One region of the Thioclava sp. DLFJ5-1 genome, then DNA from elsewhere that is predicted to be linked to it. Evidence: riboswitches for the same ligand, from Rfam matches in the RefSeq annotation. Region 1 holds a riboswitch; the other holds the start of a gene.
The links. A riboswitch is a leader RNA that binds a small molecule or an ion and turns the genes downstream of it on or off. The one in region 1 is predicted to bind thiamine pyrophosphate.
Positions count from the first base shown of each region.

Region 1 (10,318 bases):
GACATGCCCGCACATGACGACCACATGATGTCCGACGACGCCCATGCCGACGGGCAGATGCCGATGACCTCGACCGCGCAGATGCCCGGAATGCAATCCGAGGACACGGGCGCGATCACCGAGCCGGGCCAAAGCGCCTTCGCGGCCATTCAGGAGATCGTCGCCTATCTGCTCGCCGATCCCGACACGGATTGGAACCGCGTCAATATCGAGGGCCTGCGCCAGCATCTGATCGATATGAACAACGTCACCCTGCGCGCCAAGGTCAAAGAGGACGACATCGAAGGTGGCGCGCGCTTCGAGGCAACCTCGGACGACCCCGAGGTCACCGCCTCGATCCGCGCGATGGTGCCCGCTCATGTCGCGACGATGAACGGGGTCGAGGGCTGGGAGATGAGCGCCGCGGAAATCCCCGGCGGCAGCGCGCTCACCGTGACCGGCGCGGATTCGCAGAAGATCCGCGCGCTCGGCTTCATCGGCATCCTGACGGTCGGCGCGCACCATCAGCCGCATCATCTGGCGATGGCGAAGGGCGAGATGATGTCGGGGCATTGAGGCCTAGACAGCCGACGGCGGCTGACCCGCCTTTCGAAAAAGCGAAGCGGCAGGAGTTTCCCCCTGCCGCTCCACGTCCCGGCACGTCGTGTGGCGAGCATCGGCCGGTTCGCGTAGAACCTCACATCGCTCAGCCTTCATGCTGGGAATTCCGGTCCTGATCTTCGCGAAGACCTATTTCTGGGCGCTGCGCGGCGCTGTGCTTTCCCCGTTCGCAGCTTTCTCTTCGGACAGTGTCCGGAAGAAATGAGGCCAGGCGAGGGCGGCATGGCCCTTGTTGTTCGCGATGTCATTCGTCTGGGGCGTCTTACCCTTGGGCAGTTTTTCGATAGCCATGTTCGGCCCTCCATTTTACCCGCGAGGGATACTCGCGGAATTCCTCTGGATGACCGAAAGCTTCGGTCAGTTTCGCTCGTGTCGCGGCGGTGCCTCCAAAGATGAGGCGCAATGCGGCGTCCGTCCGGTCCCGAGCCGTCGGGGCTTTCGGGGGCAGATCACGGAAGACGCCGTCGAAGTCGTGTTTGCGGGGCATAGTCCCGCTCTGGTCGCGAAATCCGGTCTGAAGACCGGCTACGGAACCGCATCAGCTGGTGCCAGATTGCAGGCGGTCTCACGACCGTCGCGTCCGGTTCCGAATTCTCAGGTAACGGCCTGTCTGTCTTCGCGCAGAGAGAGACCTGCACGCGCAAGGGCCGAGATGTGGACGAAGATATCCCGTCTGCAGAATAGATCAGCCAAGCTCAGTCATTTCAGTAGGAAGACCGGAGCCGGCAGAGAAGAGAAGAGAAATTACAGATGAGACGAGCGTAGTCCGGTATACCTAAGTGACCGCGGCCCCTTTTGCAAAGGAAATCAGCAGCGAGCGAACGGCACGCACGGCCACGTCTTTCCGAGCGCGCAATTTATATCTCGTACAATCAAGCCGTTGCGCGAAAATTCCGGTGCCGAAACGCAATTTCCTCGTAATTTGGGCGCAAATCCCTTATGTCTGCACTCGCATATCTTAATTCTCGGACCCTGTTCCTCCCGGCTCAGCGACGATCTTGAGCTTTGTCGGGCCGCAGCTTTTCAAAGGCGGCAGTAAGGAAAAGGAGCTTCCCATCGGCCCATGGTGCCGTGACGCCGTTCGAGCAGACGAACCCATTCAGCCCTCCTACCGGGATGAACTTGGTCGATACCGCAATTTCTGCCCCTCGCGACCTCCACGAGAACTTCGCATGTCAGGGGGGCCGGACCGTGATCCGCGCGCATTGACGCTGACGCCTCGCGATCCGCTTGGGATACCAAACCGGCGCGCCCTCGCGCGCAGACCTAATTCACCGCATAGAAAAGGCTTAGCCCGCACTATGCCTCCGTGATCGCGCGACCGTTCAAATCGGAGCCGTCACGACCGCTTAGAAAGATACGAACCTTGATCGAAATTTGCTGGGGCAAACCCATCTCCCTCGTCGTGTCGCCGGACGGCGACGTCAAAACCTTCAGCACCATCGAACAGGTGCATTACTGGCTGCGCGAGAAATGGCCGGTCACTGATACCGCACAGATCCGTGCAATTGACCGCGTCGAAGCGGCCATGGAATGTCTGGGCACCGTGGGCGACGCGCGCAGCGCATTCCTCGGGGCCGCGACCACCGCCGGCTTTTCACCTTTCGAAACCATGGATCACCCGATTGCAGCCTGATCACACAGCACATACGGCGTCGCGCGCGCGACGCGGACGGGCCGGCTCGGCCCCGAGGTTCGAAGGCCTGCGCTCAAAGCTCTTCGACGTAGCCTTCGGGGCGTGGACGGCACTGCAAGCGCCGATGATTCCGGTCCTCGCGCTGGCGCGGCGCCCCCGGCTCGTGCGCGCCGCCGTGCGGGTCTGGACCGGCGGGGTCTTCGCGTTCGCACGCGGGATCCTGCGATTGCGCGTGCGCGAGCAAGGGCTCGAGAACAAGCATCTCGACAGCCCCTGCATCTATGTCTGCAACCACCAGTCCACCTGGGAGACGCTGGCCTTCAACCAGCTCGTGCCCGATGTCTGCATCATCGCGAAACAAGAATTGCGGCGTATCCCGATCTTCGGCTGGTTCCTCGAACATTCGCCGATGATCCTGATCGACCGCAGCGGCGGCGGGCGTGCCCTCGCCGGCATGATCACCCAGGCGCGCGAAGAGGCCGCCAAAGGCCGCTCGATCCTGATCTTCCCCGAAGGCACGCGGGTCGGCGTGACTGATCGCTGCGAATTCCAGCCGGGTCTCATCGCGCTTTATCGCAAGCTCGGCCTGCCGATCGTGCCGGTCGCGCATAACGCGGGCCATGTCTGGCGCAGGGACGTGAAGACCGGGGGCACGATCACCGTCGCCTATTTCCCGGCAATCCCGCCCGGGCTTCCGGGCGCCGAGGTGAGCGCGCAGGTCGAAGCGCTTCTCAATGTCGAGAAAGACCGCCTGCCCCCCTGCACAGCTCTGAGCGACAACGCAAAATAGGTGGCACCTTTTGGCAGTGGGCCGCCCTCGCCTCTTGTGGTGTGGCCCCGCAAGTCCAATCCCTATCGAGCTTCGGCATTCCGACCGCGACACATCCCAGACATATTGATATCGGTGACAAGCAGGCCGATCAGGCATTTCTCAAGCCGCGATGAAGATCTAAGGTCGACATCCTGTTGGCCGCGCGGCCTCCACCGCTATGCATGAAGGTTCTTTCCATGGCCACCAAACCGATGTTGCACCCGCGCAATCAACACCGGGCGGGGTACGACTTTGAGCGCCTGATCGTGCAAACTCCGGAGCTGGAGGCATTCACGACGAGAAACCCGCGCGGTCGGATGACGATCGACTTTTCGGACGTCGACGCGGTCCGCATGCTCAACCGGGCACTCTTGCGGACGCATTACGACATCGATTTCTGGGATATTCCGGCCTCTTACCTATGCCCTCCGATCCCCGGCCGTGTCGATTACATCCACTATCTGGCGGATCTTCTGGCCGAGTGTAACGACCATGAGATCCCGCACGGGCCCGAGATCAAGGCGCTCGACATAGGGACCGGCGCGAGCCTCGTCTACCCACTGACCGGTCAGCATGAATATGGCTGGGGGTTCACCGGCGTCGATATCGATCCGGTGTCGATCAACTCGGCGGCGGAGATTTGCGACCGCAACGGCCTGAACATCAGCCTCAGGCGCCAGTCCGATCCCGAGGACATCTTCGAAGGCGTGATCGGTCCCGACGATATCTTCCATGTCACCTTATGCAATCCGCCGTTTCATGCGTCCATTGAGCAGGCGGACAAAGGCACCCAGCGCAAGTGGCGGAATTTGGGGAAAGGTCACTCGAAGAAACTCAATTTCGGAGGCCAGAACGCCGAACTCTGGTGCCCCGGTGGCGAAATCGGCTTCATCGCCAGAATGATCGAGCAGAGCATGGACGTCGCCGATCAATGCCTGTGGTTTACCTCTCTGGTGTCGAAGAAAGACAACCTGCAGCCAATTTCCAGACTGCTGCGCAAAGCGAGGGTTGCCGAGTCCAGGGTCGTCGAAATGGCTCAGGGGCAGAAGACAAGCCGGTTCATAGCCTGGACCTATTACCCCGAAGCACAGCGATCCCTGTAGGGGGATCGGGTTCATCGACAGGACGCAAGGGGTGGCGCCTGCTCTCGAGCGACGGGCGCATTCGAAAGGATTTCGGATCACGTCGCGCTCTGGACGCATCTAGCGAATCCGGCAGATGGCAATGCGCTCCGCCGGTTGCTGGACCGCATTTCCCTGCCGCCGCGAACATTTGTCTGGATCGCGGCCGAAGCCAGCGTCGCCCGCGCCCTGCGCGACGACCTGACCGCCCGCGGTCATCCGAAGGAATGGCTGAAGGCGGCAGGATACTGGATCGCCGGACAGGCCGACGGCTCGGCCAAGGACCTGTGAGAGGCGCAGGGCCGCGCGGGGAATTCCGCCGCGGGCCCGAAACCGGGCCCACCGAGAGCGTCAGGTGCGCGCGATACTCAAGCCGCAGGCCGCCGCCAGCTTTCGCGGTGGTAAGCGCTGTCCCAGAACCGCCATTCATGCCAGCAACTGCGGGCGAAAGCCCGGTGCATCCGCTGGCGGGCGGCCTCATCGGCCTTCGCGCCCAGCCTGTCGGTCAGGTCCAGCATCCGTTCCACGCTCTGATCGAAAGCCTCTCCCGAATAGGTCGCGATCCAGGCGGCATATGGGTTCGCGTCCCCGCTGACATGCGCAATTTCCCGGCCGATATCGCGATAAATCCAGAAGCAGGGCAACAGGGCCGCCACCGCCTCGGGGAAATCGCCCGTCGTGGCACTGCGCAGAAGGAACGAGACGTAGTGATCGCAGGCGGCCGAGGGCTCGATCTTCGCGAAATCGTCGGCCGAAACACCGAATAGCCCCATGTAATGCGCGTGCAATTCCCGCTCGACCGCGATCGCGCCGGCCGCCGAACCTGAGAGTTGCGCGACGGTCGGTGCATCGGGGGCCTTCGCGGCGGCGAGCGCGAGCGCACGGGCGAAGCCTTCGAGGTAATGGGCGTCCTGAATGATGTAGCCTTGGAACGTTTCCGGATCGAGACGCCCCTCTGCCAGTTCGCGATTGAAGGGCATGTCATGGATCTGGCGGCGCAGCGGTGCGGTCGCCTGCGCGAGGTCTTGGGTAAAGCTCATTGGCTGTCCTCCTGAAAAGCGTGGAAATGGTGCACCGGCCCGTGGCCCGATCCGACGGATAGCCGATCCGCCCCGGCAATCGCGGCGTTCAGATAGGCCTTCGCGCGACGGGTGGCGTCTGGCAGCGACAAGCCTGCGCCGAGCCACGTCGCCAGCGCCGAGGACAGGGTGCAGCCCGTGCCATGCGTGTTGCGCGTCGCGATGCGCGGCGCATTCAGCCAAACTTCATCCCGCGCGGCCACCAGCAGGTCCGGGCTGTGATCGCCCCTCAGATGCCCGCCCTTCAGCAGCACAGCACGCGGCCCGAGCGCGCGCAGCGCATGGGCCTGATCGCGCATCTCATCAAGCGTCGTCGCCTCGGCGCAGCCCAAGAGATCGGCAGCCTCGGGCAGGTTCGGCGTGATCAGATCGGCGCGCGGCAGCAGGCCGCGCAGCGCGGTCACCGCGGCCTCCGCCAGCAGCCGATCCCCGCCTTTCGCGACCATAACCGGGTCGAGCACCACCGGACACTCGAGCCCGGTCAGCCCCTCGGCCACGGTCTCGATGATCGCAGCCTCGCCGAACATCCCGATCTTGATCGCGTCGATCCGGATGTCATCGCGCAGCGAGGCCATCTGCGCCGCGATCAGGCCGGTGTCGCACAGGCTCACCGCCTGCACGCCGCGCGTGTTCTGCGCGGTCAGCGCAGTGATCACGCTCATCGCATAGCCGCCATTGGCGGAAATGGCCTTGATATCGGCCTGAATGCCCGCCCCGCCCGATGGGTCGGAGCCAGCCATGGTGAGAATATTCGGGGTCATAGGTCGCTCCATGCGCTGCGCAGGGTTCGGGTGGCGCGCGCCATGTCAGGGGCGCGCGAGATGGCAGAGATCACCGCGACACCGGCACCGCGCGCCTTGCGGACCGCGGGCGCATCGGTGGCGGTGATCCCGCCGATCGCGAGACAGGGGAGGTCCGTGCGTGCGACGATCGCGGCAAAGCCCGCATGTCCGATCGGGGCGGCGTGGTCGGGCTTCGAGCCGGTCGCATGGATCGGTCCGACGCCGAGATAATCGACGCCGGGAGGCACGGCACCGATCTGCGCCTCGGTCTCGATGGAGAGGCCAAGGAGCATCTCGGGCCCGATCCGGCAGCGGATCGCGGCGGGATCGCCATCGCTCTGGCCGATATGCAGCCCGGCGGCGCCGATCTCGATGGCCACCGCGACCCGGTCATTCACGATCAGCGGGACGTCGTAGGGTGCGAGCGCCGCAATCAGCGTCTTGGCGAGTTCTGCGAATTCCGCATCGGGGAGCGTCTTGTCGCGCAGCTGCACCCAGCCCGCGCCGCCCTCAGCCGCAGCGATAGCCTGCGCGATCACGGGCTGCGGGGCGTCGGGGTCAGTGACGAAACAGATGGGCGGGATCATGTGGGTTCGATCCGCGCACCGGCGGTCAAGGCTTCGGCGTCGATCGCATGGAGCGCATCGAGGAAGGCGAACTGAAAGCTGCCCGGACCTTGGGCGGTCGCGCCAGCGCGCTCCCCGGCGAGCCCGAAGTAGGCCAACGCCGCGACGACCGCCTCGAACCGGGGCTGGCCTGCCAGAAAGGCGGCGACGACACCGGTGAGCGAACAACCCAAAGCGGTCACGCGGGGCATCATCGCATGGCCATTCGCAACCCGCGCGGCCTGCGTGCCGTCAGTCACGAAATCCACCGCGCCGGTCACCGCCACCACGGCGCCGCTCACATGGGCCAAGGCCCGCGCGGCGCCTTCAGCCGTCTCGACACTCTCGGTGGAATCCGCGCCCTTGCCCGCGGCGGCCTCACCCGCAAGCGCGAGTATCTCCGAAGCGTTGCCGCGGATCACCGTCGGATGCAGTTCCACCAGCCGCGCCCCGAGAGCGCGCCGATAACCCGTCGCGCCGACCGCAACCGGGTCTAGAACCCACGGGATGCCCTGCGCGCGCGCGACCGTGGCCGCCGCCTCCATCGCCTCCGCCCATGGCGGCGACACCGTGCCAATATTGATACTCAGCGCCTGCGCGATCCCGGCGAACTCGGCCGCCTCTTCGCGCGCATGGACCATCGCGGGCGAGGCGCCGGACGCGAGCAGCACATTCGCCATCACGTTCATCGCGACATAGTTGGTGATGTTATGAACGAGCGGCGCAGTCTGCCGCATCGACGTGAGATATTGTCCGGGGTCTTCCATCGCACTCTCCTTGGCTACGGGCAGCAAGAGGAGTGCGAGGGGGCAAAAGGCGGGACTGCGCCTGACCGTCTCACGCGCCTCCCTCCGCCGGCATTATCCGGTTCAGGTTCTAAGGGTTCGTCTCAGCCCGGTTTCCCGAGCGCCCCTGTCGCTTCGCGCAAAGAGGTGACACCGTCCGAGCCCCCCGTCAAGCGGTGTGACGACAAGCGGTGTGACGACAAGCGGGGGCCTCGATGGTTCGCGTCTGTCCGGTCGCGCGATCGTGGCGATCTATCCCGCGCGCCACCCTTGCAGAGCCCTGCCCCATCCTTTAGAGGCCCGCTCAACCGGTCGCAGCCTACCCGGTCATCAAAACAAGGGTTCAAATATGAAGACTCTCGTCATCTGCTCGGGCGGACTCGATTCCGTGTCGCTCGCCCATATCGTCGCCGCTGAGGGCAATCTCACGCGGCTCGTTTCCTTCGATTACGGCCAACGGCACCGCAAGGAGCTCGATTACGCCGCCGCCGCCGCGCGCCGCCTTGGCGTGCCGCATCACCTCATCGACATGCGCCCCATCGGGGCCGCGCTGACCGGATCGGCGCTGACCGACGATATCGACGTGCCCGACGGGCATTACGCCGAAGAGACGATGCGCATCACCGTCGTCCCGAACCGCAACGCGATCATGCTCGCCATCGGCTTTGGCGTGGCCGCCGCGAATGGCGACGAGGCCGTGGCGACTGCGGTGCATGGGGGCGATCACTTCATCTATCCCGATTGCCGACCCGCCTTCACCGAGGCCTTCGATGTGATGCAGCGCATGGCGCTCGACGGCTATGCCGATGTGCGGCTGGAGACGCCTTTCGTGCATCGCTCCAAGGCTGACATCGTGGCCGAGGGCTCCAAACACGGCACGCCCTTTGCCGAGACGTGGTCGTGCTACAAAGGTGGCGATGTGCATTGCGGGCGCTGCGGCACCTGCGTCGAGCGGCGCGAGGCGTTCCATCTTGCGGGTGTCGCGGATCCGACCGTCTATGCCGATCCGGATTTCTGGGCCAAGGCCGTTGCCGAGAAGGAGGCCCGCTGATGTTCCGTATCCGCAAGGAATTCCACTTCTCCGCATCGCATCAGCTTTCGCATCTGCCCGAAGATCATCAATGCGCGCGGCTGCACGGGCATAATTACATCGTGGTCGTCGAACTGGCCGCCGCGAAGCTCGATGAGAACGGGTTCGTGCGCGACTATCACGATCTGAAACCGCTCAAGACCTATATCGACGACACCTTCGATCACCGGCACCTGAACGACGTGATGGACGTGCCCTCGACCGCAGAGAACATGGCCAAGCATTTCTACGACTGGTGCAAGGCACGATGGCCCGAAACCAGTGCGGCGCTGGTCAGCGAGACGCCCAAGACCTGGGCCGAGTATCGTCCATGACCACCCTTCGCATCGCCGAGATTTTCGGCCCGACCATTCAGGGCGAAGGCGCGCTGATCGGCGAGCCCACGCTCTTCGTGCGCGCGGGCGGCTGCGACTACCGCTGCTCGTGGTGCGACAGCCTCCACGCGGTGGACAGCGCCTATCGCCACACATGGGCGCCGATGAGTTCCGAGGAAGTCTGGGCGGAGCTGCGCCGCCTGTCGAGTGACCGGCCACTGACGATCTCGCTCAGCGGCGGAAACCCGGCCATTCAGGATTTCGGACCGCTGATCGCGCTCGGGCGGGCTGCCGGCTACCGCTTCGCCCGCGAGACACTGGGCTCTGTCGCGCGGCCGTGGTTTGGCAATCTGGATACGCTGGTGCTGTCGCCGAAGCCGCCTTCGAGCGGCGAGCAGGTCGATTGGGACGCCTTTGCCAAGTGCGTGGCAGCCGGACACTCGGCCCGCAGCACTGTGATGAAGATCGTGATCTTCGACCGGGCGGATTACGATTGGGCGAAGGACGCCCATGCCCGCCACCCGGATCTGCCGCTCTATCTTCAACCGGGCAATCCCGAGGTCGACCCGGAGGTTCCGGTCGATCCGCAGGGTCTGGCCGACCGGCTTGGCTGGCTGACCGACACCACTATGGCGGATAACTGGTTTGCGCCCCGCATCCTGCCGCAGCTGCATGTCCTGATCTGGGGCAACAAGCGCGGCGTTTGATCCACCTCGGGTCGGGCGCCCCGAACATCACTCGGGCGCGACCCGCGTCACGCAGCGGTACGGTTTGCGAAACTCGTGACGCGCCGCACCATTTCGTCGAAATCGAATGGCTTCAGCAAGACTTCGGTGTCCGTAAGCGTCGTGGCCGTTGCCGCTTCCTCGTCATAGCCGGTCATGAACATCACCCTCAAGTCTTCTCGCGCCTCTCGCGCCCGGGCCGCGAGTTCCCGGCCGGTCATACCGCCCGGCAAGCCGATACCGGTCAGGAGAAGCGTCACCTCGGGCTGGTCCTGCAGCACCTGAAGCCCGGCCGCCGCATGCGCCGCCTGATAGACCGTGAAGCCTGCCTCTTCCAACGCCTCCACGACGACGAAACGCACGATTGCCTCATCGTCGACAACGAGGATCGTGTGTCCGCCCCCTGTGGCGGGTTCCTCACTGACTGGCAGGTCCTCTTCGGCGCGCGCGACCGTCTCGACCGAGCGCGGGAGGAAGATGTTCACGGTCGTCCCCTTGCCCAGTTCGGAGTCGATCGTCGCGCATCCGCCGCTTTGGCGCGCGAACCCGTAGACCATCGAAAGCCCGAGGCCGGTGCCCTTCTCGCTGGGCTTCGTCGTGAAATAGGGATCGAAGGCTTTCGAGATTTCCTCCGAAGTCATTCCCGTTCCGGTGTCGTGCACGGACAGCCGCAGGTAGTCGCCGGGCGGAAGCTCCGAGTTCTCGGTCTCGATGGCCTCGTTGGTCGTGCTGATCGTGATCGTGCCACCATCGGGCATCGCATCGCGCGA
Region 1 is NZ_MPZU01000001.1:93,619-103,936, forward strand. It holds gene BMI86_RS00490 (hypothetical protein) at 1-555, shown strand, start outside; gene BMI86_RS21140 (hypothetical protein) at 730-891, opposite strand; gene BMI86_RS00495 (DUF982 domain-containing protein) at 1,967-2,236, shown strand; gene BMI86_RS00500 (lysophospholipid acyltransferase family protein) at 2,361-3,026, shown strand; gene rlmF (23S rRNA (adenine(1618)-N(6))-methyltransferase RlmF) at 3,245-4,150, shown strand; gene BMI86_RS00510 (SIP domain-containing protein) at 4,220-4,459, shown strand; gene tenA (thiaminase II) at 4,537-5,208, opposite strand; gene thiD (bifunctional hydroxymethylpyrimidine kinase/phosphomethylpyrimidine kinase) at 5,205-6,008, opposite strand; gene thiE (thiamine phosphate synthase) at 6,005-6,616, opposite strand; gene thiM (hydroxyethylthiazole kinase) at 6,613-7,401, opposite strand; TPP riboswitch at 7,464-7,558, opposite strand; gene queC (7-cyano-7-deazaguanine synthase QueC) at 7,769-8,470, shown strand; gene queD (6-carboxytetrahydropterin synthase QueD) at 8,470-8,823, shown strand; gene queE (7-carboxy-7-deazaguanine synthase QueE) at 8,820-9,530, shown strand; gene BMI86_RS00550 (ATP-binding protein) at 9,578-10,318, opposite strand, start outside.

Region 2 (10,318 bases), on a different contig from region 1:
GGGTTCGATCTTCGCCTCGTAGGGCGTCCAGAACGGCATCCGCCAGAGCGGATCGGCCACCGCGCCCGAGGCCGTCGCCAAAGCCTGCGCGACGCCCTCGTCATCGGTGTAGAACGGGTGGATGTCCGGCCCCAGAGCGACCCGCGCCGCCCCCGTCAGCGTCGCCATGCAGATCATCAGGTCGGGCGGGGTTTCATCGGCATAGGCCAGCGCGTCGGCCAGCACCAGCCGCCCCTCGGCATCGGTATTGTTGATCTCGACGGTCAGCCCCTTGCGGCTGGTCAGGATGTCGCCGGGGCGGAAACTGTCGCCGCCGACCGAGTTCTCCACCGCCGGGACCAGCACGCGCAGGCGCAGCTTCGCGCCGGTCGCCATGATCATATGGGCCAGGCCCAGAACGGTGGCCGAGCCGCCCATATCCTTCTTCATCAGCCCAATCGAAGCGCCGGGCTTGAGGTTCAGCCCGCCCGTGTCGAAACAGACGCCCTTGCCGACGAGCGTCAGCGCCGGCCCTTCGCGGCCCCAGCTCAGCTCGATCAGCCGCGGCGTGCGCGGGGAGGCGCGGCCCACCGCGTGGATCATCGGGAAGTTCTGAGTCAGAAGGTCGTCGCCCTTGATCACATTGGCCTCTGCGCCGTGACGCTCGGCCAGAAGGCGCGCGGCGGCCTCCAGCTCGTCCGGGCCCATGTCAGAGGCGGGGGTGTTGATCAGGTCACGGGTGAAGGCCTCGCCCTCGGCCACGGCTTCGATCTGCGCCGCGTCCAAGCCCTCCGGGCAGACCAGCCGCGCTTTCGGCGGCGTGGCTTCGGCATAGCGGCCGAACCGATAGCCCGCGAGCAACCAGCCAAGCGCCGTTTCCGCCTTCAACTCTTCAGACAAATCTCCCTCGATCCGCCATGCACCTTCGGGCAGCGCCGAGGCCGCGCGCGTCAGAGAGAACCGCTCGCGCGCCCGTGCCGCGTCAGTCCCGAGGCCCAGAAGCGCCGCCTCCGCACCGTCCGGCCCGGGTAGAAGCGCGACCTGACCTGCGCTCGCCTTGAAGCCCGTCGCTTCGACGAAGGCGCGCTGCGCGGGAGGCAGATCGGCCAGAGCCTGCTCCAATCCTTCGGGCGCAACGGCGATCAGCGCGCGCGCGGGCGCGTCCGCCTCGGCGAAGCGCATCGCGGGGCGCGGGGCGAGAAAGGAAAACTCGGCGGGCACGTTTGCGGTCTTGTCTGCGCTCATGGGGGGCGGCTCCTTGGCTCTGGTGGTTGCTTTCGTCCCAGAGCCTAGCGTTGCCGCGCCTGCCCGCAAGGGCCGATCGATCACGCCTCAGGAAGACAGGTTGCCGATATCCCAGACCTCGGTGAGCGAGCGTTCCGCGATCCGGCCCAGCCGCGCCATCACCGCCGCCTGCGCCACCGCATCGCCACCCGAGATGCACTCCAGAAGGTCGCGCGCCGTGCTGACCATCGACACCAGCCCGACCTGTTCGGCAAGCTCCATCACTTCGACGATTGCGCGGCGCAGCTTGCCGCATTGGCCCGATTTCGTGGCCTCTTCCAACGCGCTGAGATGGAAGGCGAGATCTTCGACCGTGGCGCAGATCACCCGCTCCGCCCCGTCCTGTCCCAGCTCCGCATAGAGCACCACCAGCCGCGCCGTATCCAACGACATCTTTTCCTTGCAGCGCAAGCGAGACACTTGTGTCACCCCGACACCCCCTTTGATTTCACCATCGCCCGGGCGGTAACGTGATCGAGAGGTCTCAAGATTTCGTTGAGCGATACGGAAAATCTTCTCGAAACCCGGCGCGCAACGCGCTATTTGACGCAGCGATAAGACGCCAGACACCAGACGAGGGATCGATGAGAGAGCATGTGAAACCGCTGCCCAGCTACCTTGTGAGCCGTTATCAAGGATGGCACGCCACCGCCTATGACGAGAACCGCGCCTGGTATCGCCGCCTCGCCTCCGAAGGGCAGCGCCCGCGTTCGATGATCATCGCCTGCTGTGACAGCCGCGTGCATGTCACCTCGATGTTCGGCGCCGATCAGGGCGAGTTCTTTATCCACCGCAACATCGCGAACCTCGTGCCGGAATTCACGCCCGATGGTGACCACCACGGCACCTCGGCGGCGGTCGAATATGCGGTGACCAGCCTGAAGGTCGCGCATCTGATCGTGCTCGGCCACTCCAATTGCGGCGGTGTCGCGGGCTGCCATGCGATGTGCTCGGGCCATGCGCCGGAGCTGGAGGAGAAAAGCTCCTTCGTCGGCACCTGGCTGAACCTGCTGCGCCCGGGCTACGAGCGCGTGACCGACCTGCCCGAGGATCAGCAGGTGCTGGCGCTCGAGCGTGAGGCGGTGAAAGTCAGCCTCGAGAACCTGATGACCTTCCCCTTCGTGCGCGAGGCGCTCGATGCGGACCGGATGACGCTGCACGGGCTGCGCCATGACATCGGCGAAGGCGTGCTCGAACAGTATAACGCCGACACGGATCGGTTCGAGACGTTCTGAGGCTTTGTCCTTTCCGTTGGCCCCGGCGCGGGGCCGACGGCGCCGCTGCGGCGGAAATCCGACTGGTGTTCACGGGCTGTTAAGCTTGATGCGCGAGGCTGGGGGAACCCCGCCAATGCGAACGAGCTTCGACCCGCCATGCCACAATCTGCATCCCGCTCCCATTCTCAGCACCGCCTTGTCTCTCTGCGCCTGCCGCTCGATCTGATCGACCGCATCGCGGCGGAAGCGCGTGCGTTCGGTCTGCCCCCGGCAGAACTGATCCGGCGCGTGTTGCAGGACGGTCTGGCGGAGGAGGCAGTGCTCGAAGCATCCGGTGCGAAAGCGCCGCTGCCGGAGATGCACGCGGTGCAGGAGGCGCTGGATCAGGCGCGCGACTGGTTCGATCTGCAACATCGGCTGCGGGGGGAGGGTTTCGTGCTGCGGCTTGCAGGCGGCGGGGCCTTGGGGCTGCACGCATGGCCCACCAACCGCTTCCTGATGCTGCTCGACGAAATCGGGCCGAGCCTGACGGAGCTTGTGCTGCGCTTCGGCGCGCCGTTTCCGGGTGACGATGGCGGGCGCACCAAGATCGTAGGTGCAACGGCGGGGCAGGGCGCGACCGTGGCGGAGGGCGCGTCGGCACGGGCCGCTGCCGCCGAATATGCGGCAGCGCAGGCCGCGCAGGCGGTGGGCCCGCAAGCCGCGCCGGAGGACGGGGCGCCCGAGGCGACAGAGAAGACTGGCGATGCAGAGGCACAGCCCCCCGAGGCAGCGAAGGCCGAACCTCCCGCGCGCGGGTTTTTGCGCCTGTCACCGGCACTGCTCGCGAAACTGCGCGCTGCGGCCGATCCGCGAAACGCAGCCTGATCACGCTGGCCTTCGCCGCGCGCGGGGCCGCACGCGCAGCCTTGCCTTAGCGTAGAACCTGATCCGTCGGCCAGCTGAGCGTGGTCTCGGTGCGGATCGTCTTGGTCTCGCCCGCGCCCAGATCGAAGCGCCATGCGAGCACGCCACGGCGATGGTCGTAGTCGGTCTCGCTCGCAGGCGGGGTCGCCTTGGTCGTGATCTTCAGGTCTTCCTGTTCGGAATAGGGTACCCGGTCGATCACCCGCATCGGCCAGCCTTTGTCGGTGAGGTTCTTCACCTCGATCTCGACCACCTCGCGGCGCTCGTTCGATTTCGAGATGAAGCCGCTATCGCCTTCCATCGTGTCGGGCATGCGGCGGTCCACGCGGATGCCTTCGATCGGCCCGAAGCCAAGCGTCAGATCGTCGCCCGCCGCGACCATCGGCAGGTGCGACTGACCCACGAGCGCGCCATCGGCATAGAGGTTCGCGGGGCCGGGCAACAGGATTTCGCCGGTGTCGTTCTTGCCCTCGGCCACGCGATAGGCCTGCGGATCGGTCAACGGGGCAGCTTCGGCGAAGACCTCCATCGGCAGGGTCTTGGAATCGAGGCTCAGGCGCAGATCGTCCACCCCGTCGCGCAGGTCCACCGCGCTCGGGTAATGATAGGTCACCGTCTCGCCTTGCATCTGCAGATCGGCGCGGTCGCTGATCGCGGCCTCCATCATCGGGGCAGAGGCAGCGCCATCGGACGCGGCGAGGGAACGCTTCATCGGCACCGGCGTGGGCGGCGCATCGGGATCACCGATCCTGGCCAGCCGCGGATAGACCTCGCCCGGCTCCGCCCGCCCGCCGGGACGTGCCGTTGAGAGGGTCAGATCGACGCCGCGCCAATCCTCGCCGGTGGCCTGATGGACCGAGACGAACCGCTCCATGTCCACCGCTTCCTTGTCGCGATCGAGCCGCAGATCATAGGAGGGCTGCCAGCCCGCGTTCTTGACGTAGGAGGTGATCGTCAGCGTTCCCGAGCCCTGCACCTTGGCGCTCAGCACGTCGTGATCCTCTGCCGGGTTCAGTAGCGCATCGAGCGCCGCCTGCGCCTGCTTCACCGCCTCTTTCGCGGGGTCGAGCGCGGCTTCGGCGCGGCGGGCTTCCGCCTCGGCGGCAATCGCGCGTTCGGTGGCGGAGAGGATCTGGTCCTCCACCATCTGCGCCAGCGCGCGGAGCTGTTCAGGCGCGGTTACCTGCGAGTCGGTGTTCTTGAGATAGGTGATCTGGTCGCGCGCGGCCTGCGCCTTCGCGCGGATCACGGCCACGGCGTCTTCCTGTTCCGCAAGCGCCTCTTGCGCCGAGGCCAACCGATCGCGCGCAGATTTCACTGCGGCGCTGTCCTGCCCGCTGATCGCGGGCGCGCGCCCGGAGAGCAGGCTCACCGCGCCGATCTGCACACCGTCGCCCGAAACCCGCAGCGTCGAGATGTCGGTGCCCTCGGGAAAGCCCGGCACCAGCAGGTCATGGCTGCCCTCGGGGGCGTCGAGCGTCACCTGCCGCACCACCTGCGCGCCTTGCGGAAAGAGCGTCACGGCCGTGATCTTGCCCGGTGCCTCGATCGTGTCGGCCAAGGCGGGCAGGGCGGTCGCGACCAGCAGGGCCGCCGTGAGGGTAATGCGCATCGGTTCCTCCCAAATCCGTTCCAGATTGAGCCTGCGTCGCGCCGCGCGCAGTTGCAAGCCATTGAAATCCGGCGCGGGTCGCCACTGGCGGGAACTCGCCAGAGGGTCCGGGGCGCGGGGCGGGGACGCTGTGCCTGCTTGCCCTTGCGTCCGCAGCCGCGCGCGCTTACGTTGCGCCCTACCTCGGGGTGCCAGCGCAAGGCTGGCTGAGATGCGATCCACGCGAACCCGTTGAACCTGAACCGGTTAAGACCGGCGGAGGGAAGGTAGCCGGTTCTCCCGGCCCCACTCCGCCCGGCAAGCCCAAGGAGTGAGGCATGAAAACCCACCTGATGCTTGCGGGAGCCCTGAGCCTGATCGCCACGATGGCGGCGGCCGAGGACAAGCCCGTACTCACCGTCTATGCGCCCGATTATTTCACGAGCGAATGGGGCCCCGGCCCCGCGATCGAGAAGGGGTTCGAGGCGAGTTGCGATTGCGATCTGAAATTCGTGGCGGGCGATGTGCTGCCGCGCATCCTGCTAGAAGGCGACAAGACCTCCGCCGATATCGCGATCGGCCTGAACACCGACGTGACCGCGAAGGCGCGCGCCACGGGCCTGTTCGCCCCGCATAACGAGGACACCTCCGATCTGACCATGCCGGTCAAATGGGACGATCCGATCTTTCTGCCCTTCGACTGGTCGGAGCTGGCCTTCGTCTACGACAAGACCAAGCTGAAGAACCCGCCCGCGAGCTTCCAGGAGCTGCTCGATGCGCCCGATGACGCCTACAAGATCGTCATCGAGGATCCGCGCAGTTCGGTCGCGGGTCTGTCGCTTCTGCTATGGGTGAAGGACATCTACGGCGACAAGGCCGAAGAGGCCTGGACGAAGCTCGCGCCCAAGGTGCTGACCGTGACGCCGGGCTGGTCCGAGGCCTACGGGATGTTCACCGATGGCGAGGCGGATATGGTGCTCAGCTACGTCACCTCGCCCGCCTATCACATCATGGCCGAGGAGGATGACAGCAAGGTCGCCGCGATCTTCCCCGAGGGGCATTACTTCACCCCCGAACTGGTCGCGCAGCTCAAGACCTCGAAACATCCCGAGCTGGCGCAGAAATTCCTCGATTACGTGCTCAGCCCCGATTTTCAGGGCATGATCGCGACGGCGAACTGGTCCTTCCCGGCGAAACTGCCGCATGACCAACTGCCGGAGGTGTTCCGCAACCTGCCGATGCCCGACAAGACGCTCTATCTGGGTGAGGCCGAGGCCGAGAAACTGCGCGGTTCGGCGCTGGACGAATGGCAACGCGCCTTCTCCAAATAAAACGCGCGCCCCTCTGGGCGGTGCTGGCGGGTGCGGCTTTGGCCGCGCTCGTCCTTGGTACATTGGCGGCGGTGTCGCTCCGCGCGGGCGGGCTCACGGGGCTGCGCGAGACCGATCTCGCCGCGATCCGCTTCACGCTGTGGCAGGCGGCGGCCTCGGCGCTGATCTCCTGCGCGCTGGCGGTCCCGGTCGCACGGGCGCTGCACCGGCGCCGCTTTGCGGGGCGGGGGCTGCTGATCTCGCTGCTGGGCGCGCCCTTCATCCTGCCGGTGATCGTCGCCGTCTTCGGGCTGATCGCGGTCTTCGGACGGCGCGGGTTGGTCAATGCGGCACTTGCGCCCTTCGGCATCGATCCGATCTCGATCTATGGCGCGCAGGGCGTCATAATCGCGCATGTCTTCTTCAACCTGCCGCTGGCCACGCGGATGATCCTGCACGGATGGGAGGCGATCCCGACCGAGCGGTTCCGCCTTGCCGCCACGCTGGGCTTCGGCCCGGCAGAGGTCACCCGCCACCTCGAACGCCCGATGCTGCGCAGCGTCCTGCCCGGCGCGTTTCTCGCGATCTTCCTCGTCTGCCTGACCTCCTTCGCGGTCGCGCTGACCTTGGGCGGAGGCCCGCGCGCGACCACGGTGGAGCTGGCGATCTACCAAGCCTTCCGCTTCGATTTCGACATGGGTCGCGCGGCGAGCCTTGCGCTGGTGCAGGTCGCGATCTCGGTCGCAGCCCTGCTGATCGCCGCGCGCGCGACCCTGCCGTCGAGCTTCGGCGCGGGGCATGACCGCCGCGCCACGCCGATCCCGCAATTGTCCGGCGGGGCAGAGCGCGTGGCCTTCGATACGCTCGCGATCCTTCTGGCAGCCGTCTTCCTGCTGCTGCCGATCGGGGCGGTCTTCGCCCGTGGGCTGCCTGCGCTGGCCGAGCTGCCCGAGATGATCTGGCCCGCCACGCTGACATCGCTGGTGATCGCGCTGGCCTCGACGGTGATCACTCTTGCCATCGCCCTGCCGCTCGCGCTGGTGGCCACGCGGCAACGCTGGGCGGAGATCGCGGCGATGCTGCCAATGACAGCGTCGAGCCTCGTGATGGGGACCGGCGCTTTCCTGATCGCGCGGCCCTTCGTGAACCCCACGGACCTCGCCCTGCCGATGGTTCTGCTGACCAATGCCGCGCTGTCGGTGCCTTTTGCGACTCGCATCCTGATGCCCGAGATTCGCACTTTGCAGGCCGATTACGACCGGCTCGCCGCCTCGCTCGGGCTGCGCGGCTTTGCCCGGCTGCGCCTGCTGACGCTCCCGCGTCTGGCCCGGCCGCTGGGCTTCTCGGCGGGGCTGGCCGCGGCCTTCTCGATGGGCGATCTGGGCGTCATCACGCTATTCTCCGATGGCCAGACCCGTACCCTGCCGCTGGCGCTTTTCCAGCTCATGGGCTCTTATCGCATGGATCAGGCGGCAGGCGCTGCGAGCCTGCTCCTGATCCTCACCTTCGCGCTTTTCTGGGCGCTCGACCGCGCGGGGTATTATGCTGACCCTCGATAGACTGACCCTCACACAGGGCGATTTCCGCCTCGATGCCGACCTCACGATCCAGACCGGCGCGCGCGTCGCGCTGATCGGCCCGTCCGGCGCGGGGAAATCGACGCTGCTTTCGGCCATCGCCGGCTTCTTGCCGCCCGCAAGTGGCCGCATCCTCTGGCAGGGCGAAGACATCACCGCGATGCCGCCGGGGGAGCGCCCGCTCTCGATCCTGTTTCAGGATCAGAACCTCTTCCCGCATCTTCGGCTCGAGACCAATCTCGCGCTCGGCCTGAACCCGGAGGGCAAGATCGACGCCACCGACCGCGCCCGGATCGAGACCGCGCTGGCGCGTGTGGGCCTCGAGGGGATGGAGAGGCGCAAACCCGGCGCGCTGTCGGGCGGGCAGCAAAGCCGTGCGGGGCTCGCGCGGACGTTGCTCCGCGGCCGCCCGATCCTGCTGCTCGACGAGCCCTTCGCGGCGCTCGGGCCCGCGCTGAAATCCGAGATGCTGGCTTTGGTGGCCGAGATCGCCCGCGAACAGGGCACGACGGTGCTGATGGTCAGCCACGATCCCGAGGATGCGCGCGCGCTTTGCCCGCAGACGGTTCTGGTGGCCGAGGGCCACGCCCATGCGCCGCAAGAGACCGGACCGCTTCTCGACGATCCGCCGCCTGCGCTGCGGGATTATCTGGGGAGTTAGGGGCGCTGCCCCTCTTCGCTGGCGCGAATTCACCCGGGGATATTTGACCAAGAGCGAAGGGGAGATCGCTCCCTTGGCTTCGCCTTGGCCCAAATATCCCGGGGGTCCGGGGGCAGCGCCCCCGGACTTGGGCTTAGTAGATCACGACCGAGCGGATCGACTCGCCCGCATGCATCAGATCAAACGCCTTGTTGATGTCTTCGAGCGGCATGGTGTGGGTGATCATCGAGTCGATCTCGATCTTGTCGTTCATGTACCACTCGACGAATTTCGGCACATCGGTGCGGCCCTTGGCGCCGCCGAATGCGGTGCCTTTCCACGTCCGGCCCGTGACGAGCTGGAACGGGCGGGTGCCGATCTCGGCCCCCGCGGGTGCGACGCCGATGATGACCGACACGCCCCAGCCACGATGCGAGCATTCCAGCGCGTCGCGCATGACCTGCACATTGCCCGTGGCGTCGAAGGAATAGTCCACGCCGCCGATCTGATCGCGCTCGGTCTTGGTCAGGTTGACGATCTGCTGCACCACCGGAACGTCCGATTTCGACGGATTCACGAAATGGGTCATGCCGAACTTGCGCGCCATTTCCTCTTTGCCGTCGTTCAGGTCCACGCCGATGATCATGTCGGCACCCGCCATGCGCAGGCCCTGAATCACGTTCAGACCGATGCCGCCGAGGCCGAACACGGCGGCGGTCGAGCCGATCTCGACGCCAGCAGTGTTGATCACCGCGCCGATACCGGTGGTGACGCCGCAGCCGATATAGCAGATCTTCTCGAACGGCGCGTCGTCGCGGACCTTGGCGAGCGCGATCTCGGGCATCACCGTGTGGTTCGCGAAGGTCGAGCAGCCCATGTAGTGATAGATCGGCGTGCCATCGAGCATCTTGAAGCGCGTGGTCCCGTCCGGCATCAGGCCCTGACCTTGGGTGTTGCGGATCGCGGTGCAGAGGTTCGTCTTGCCCGACAGGCAGGACGGGCATTCGCGGCATTCCGGCGTGTAGAGCGGGATCACGTGATCGCCCGGCTTCAGCGTGGTGACGCCTTCGCCAACCTCGAGCACGACGCCCGCACCCTCATGGCCGAGGATGGTCGGGAAGATGCCCTCGGGGTCAGCGCCCGAGCGGGTGAATTCGTCGGTGTGACAGATGCCGGTGGCCTTGATCTCGACGAGCACTTCGCCCGCTTTCGGGCCTTCCAGCTCCACTTCCATGATTTCGAGCGGTTTTCCCGCCTCTAGCGCGACTGCGGCACGGGTTCTCATGGGCGCATACTCCTTGTATAAATTCCGCAATAGCCTGCGTTATCGGCGCGGCCAATGCAATGAAGGGTGCGACATGTTGAAACGATTTTTCGTCACGGGTTCGATGCTGGCGCTTGCGGCCTGCGATCCCGCGGGTCCGATGAGCGAGACCCCCTCGGATAGCGCAGCTCCCGCGCCTCAGGCCGAAGCGCCCGCGCCCTATGTCACCCCGCCTGTCACCCTCACCAAAGGCGGCCTGCAGGAGCGTGAGCCGGACACTTGCGGCGCGGTGAACTACACCTCGGTCCTCGGCCAGCCGGCGGCACAGATTCAGACGCTGGGGATCACCAAACCCTATCGCATCGTGGAATGGCGCGGCGTCGAGGATCAGGTCTACAACCCGCAGCGCGTCGTGTTCCGGCTCGACTCGCGCGGGAATGTCTACAATATCGATTGCGGGTGAGCTTGATGGAACGGAGCAGGGCGCGGATCGGTCTGATCGTCACATTGGGGATAGCGGCTTTCGGGGGCGCTGCGTGCCAGCCGCACC
Region 2 is NZ_MPZU01000008.1:14,411-24,728, forward strand. It holds gene BMI86_RS19290 (leucyl aminopeptidase family protein) at 1-1,224, opposite strand, end outside; gene BMI86_RS19295 (hypothetical protein) at 1,312-1,656, opposite strand; gene BMI86_RS19300 (carbonic anhydrase) at 1,848-2,498, shown strand; gene BMI86_RS19305 (hypothetical protein) at 2,637-3,347, shown strand; gene BMI86_RS19310 (DUF4139 domain-containing protein) at 3,394-4,998, opposite strand; TPP riboswitch at 5,173-5,279, shown strand; gene thiB (thiamine ABC transporter substrate binding subunit) at 5,316-6,308, shown strand; gene BMI86_RS19320 (thiamine/thiamine pyrophosphate ABC transporter permease ThiP) at 6,284-7,846, shown strand; gene BMI86_RS19325 (ATP-binding cassette domain-containing protein) at 7,830-8,525, shown strand; gene BMI86_RS19330 (S-(hydroxymethyl)glutathione dehydrogenase/class III alcohol dehydrogenase) at 8,659-9,789, opposite strand; gene BMI86_RS19335 (I78 family peptidase inhibitor) at 9,863-10,231, shown strand.
Region 2: another riboswitch for thiamine pyrophosphate. It lies ahead of thiB (thiamine ABC transporter substrate binding subunit); the one in region 1 lies ahead of thiM (hydroxyethylthiazole kinase).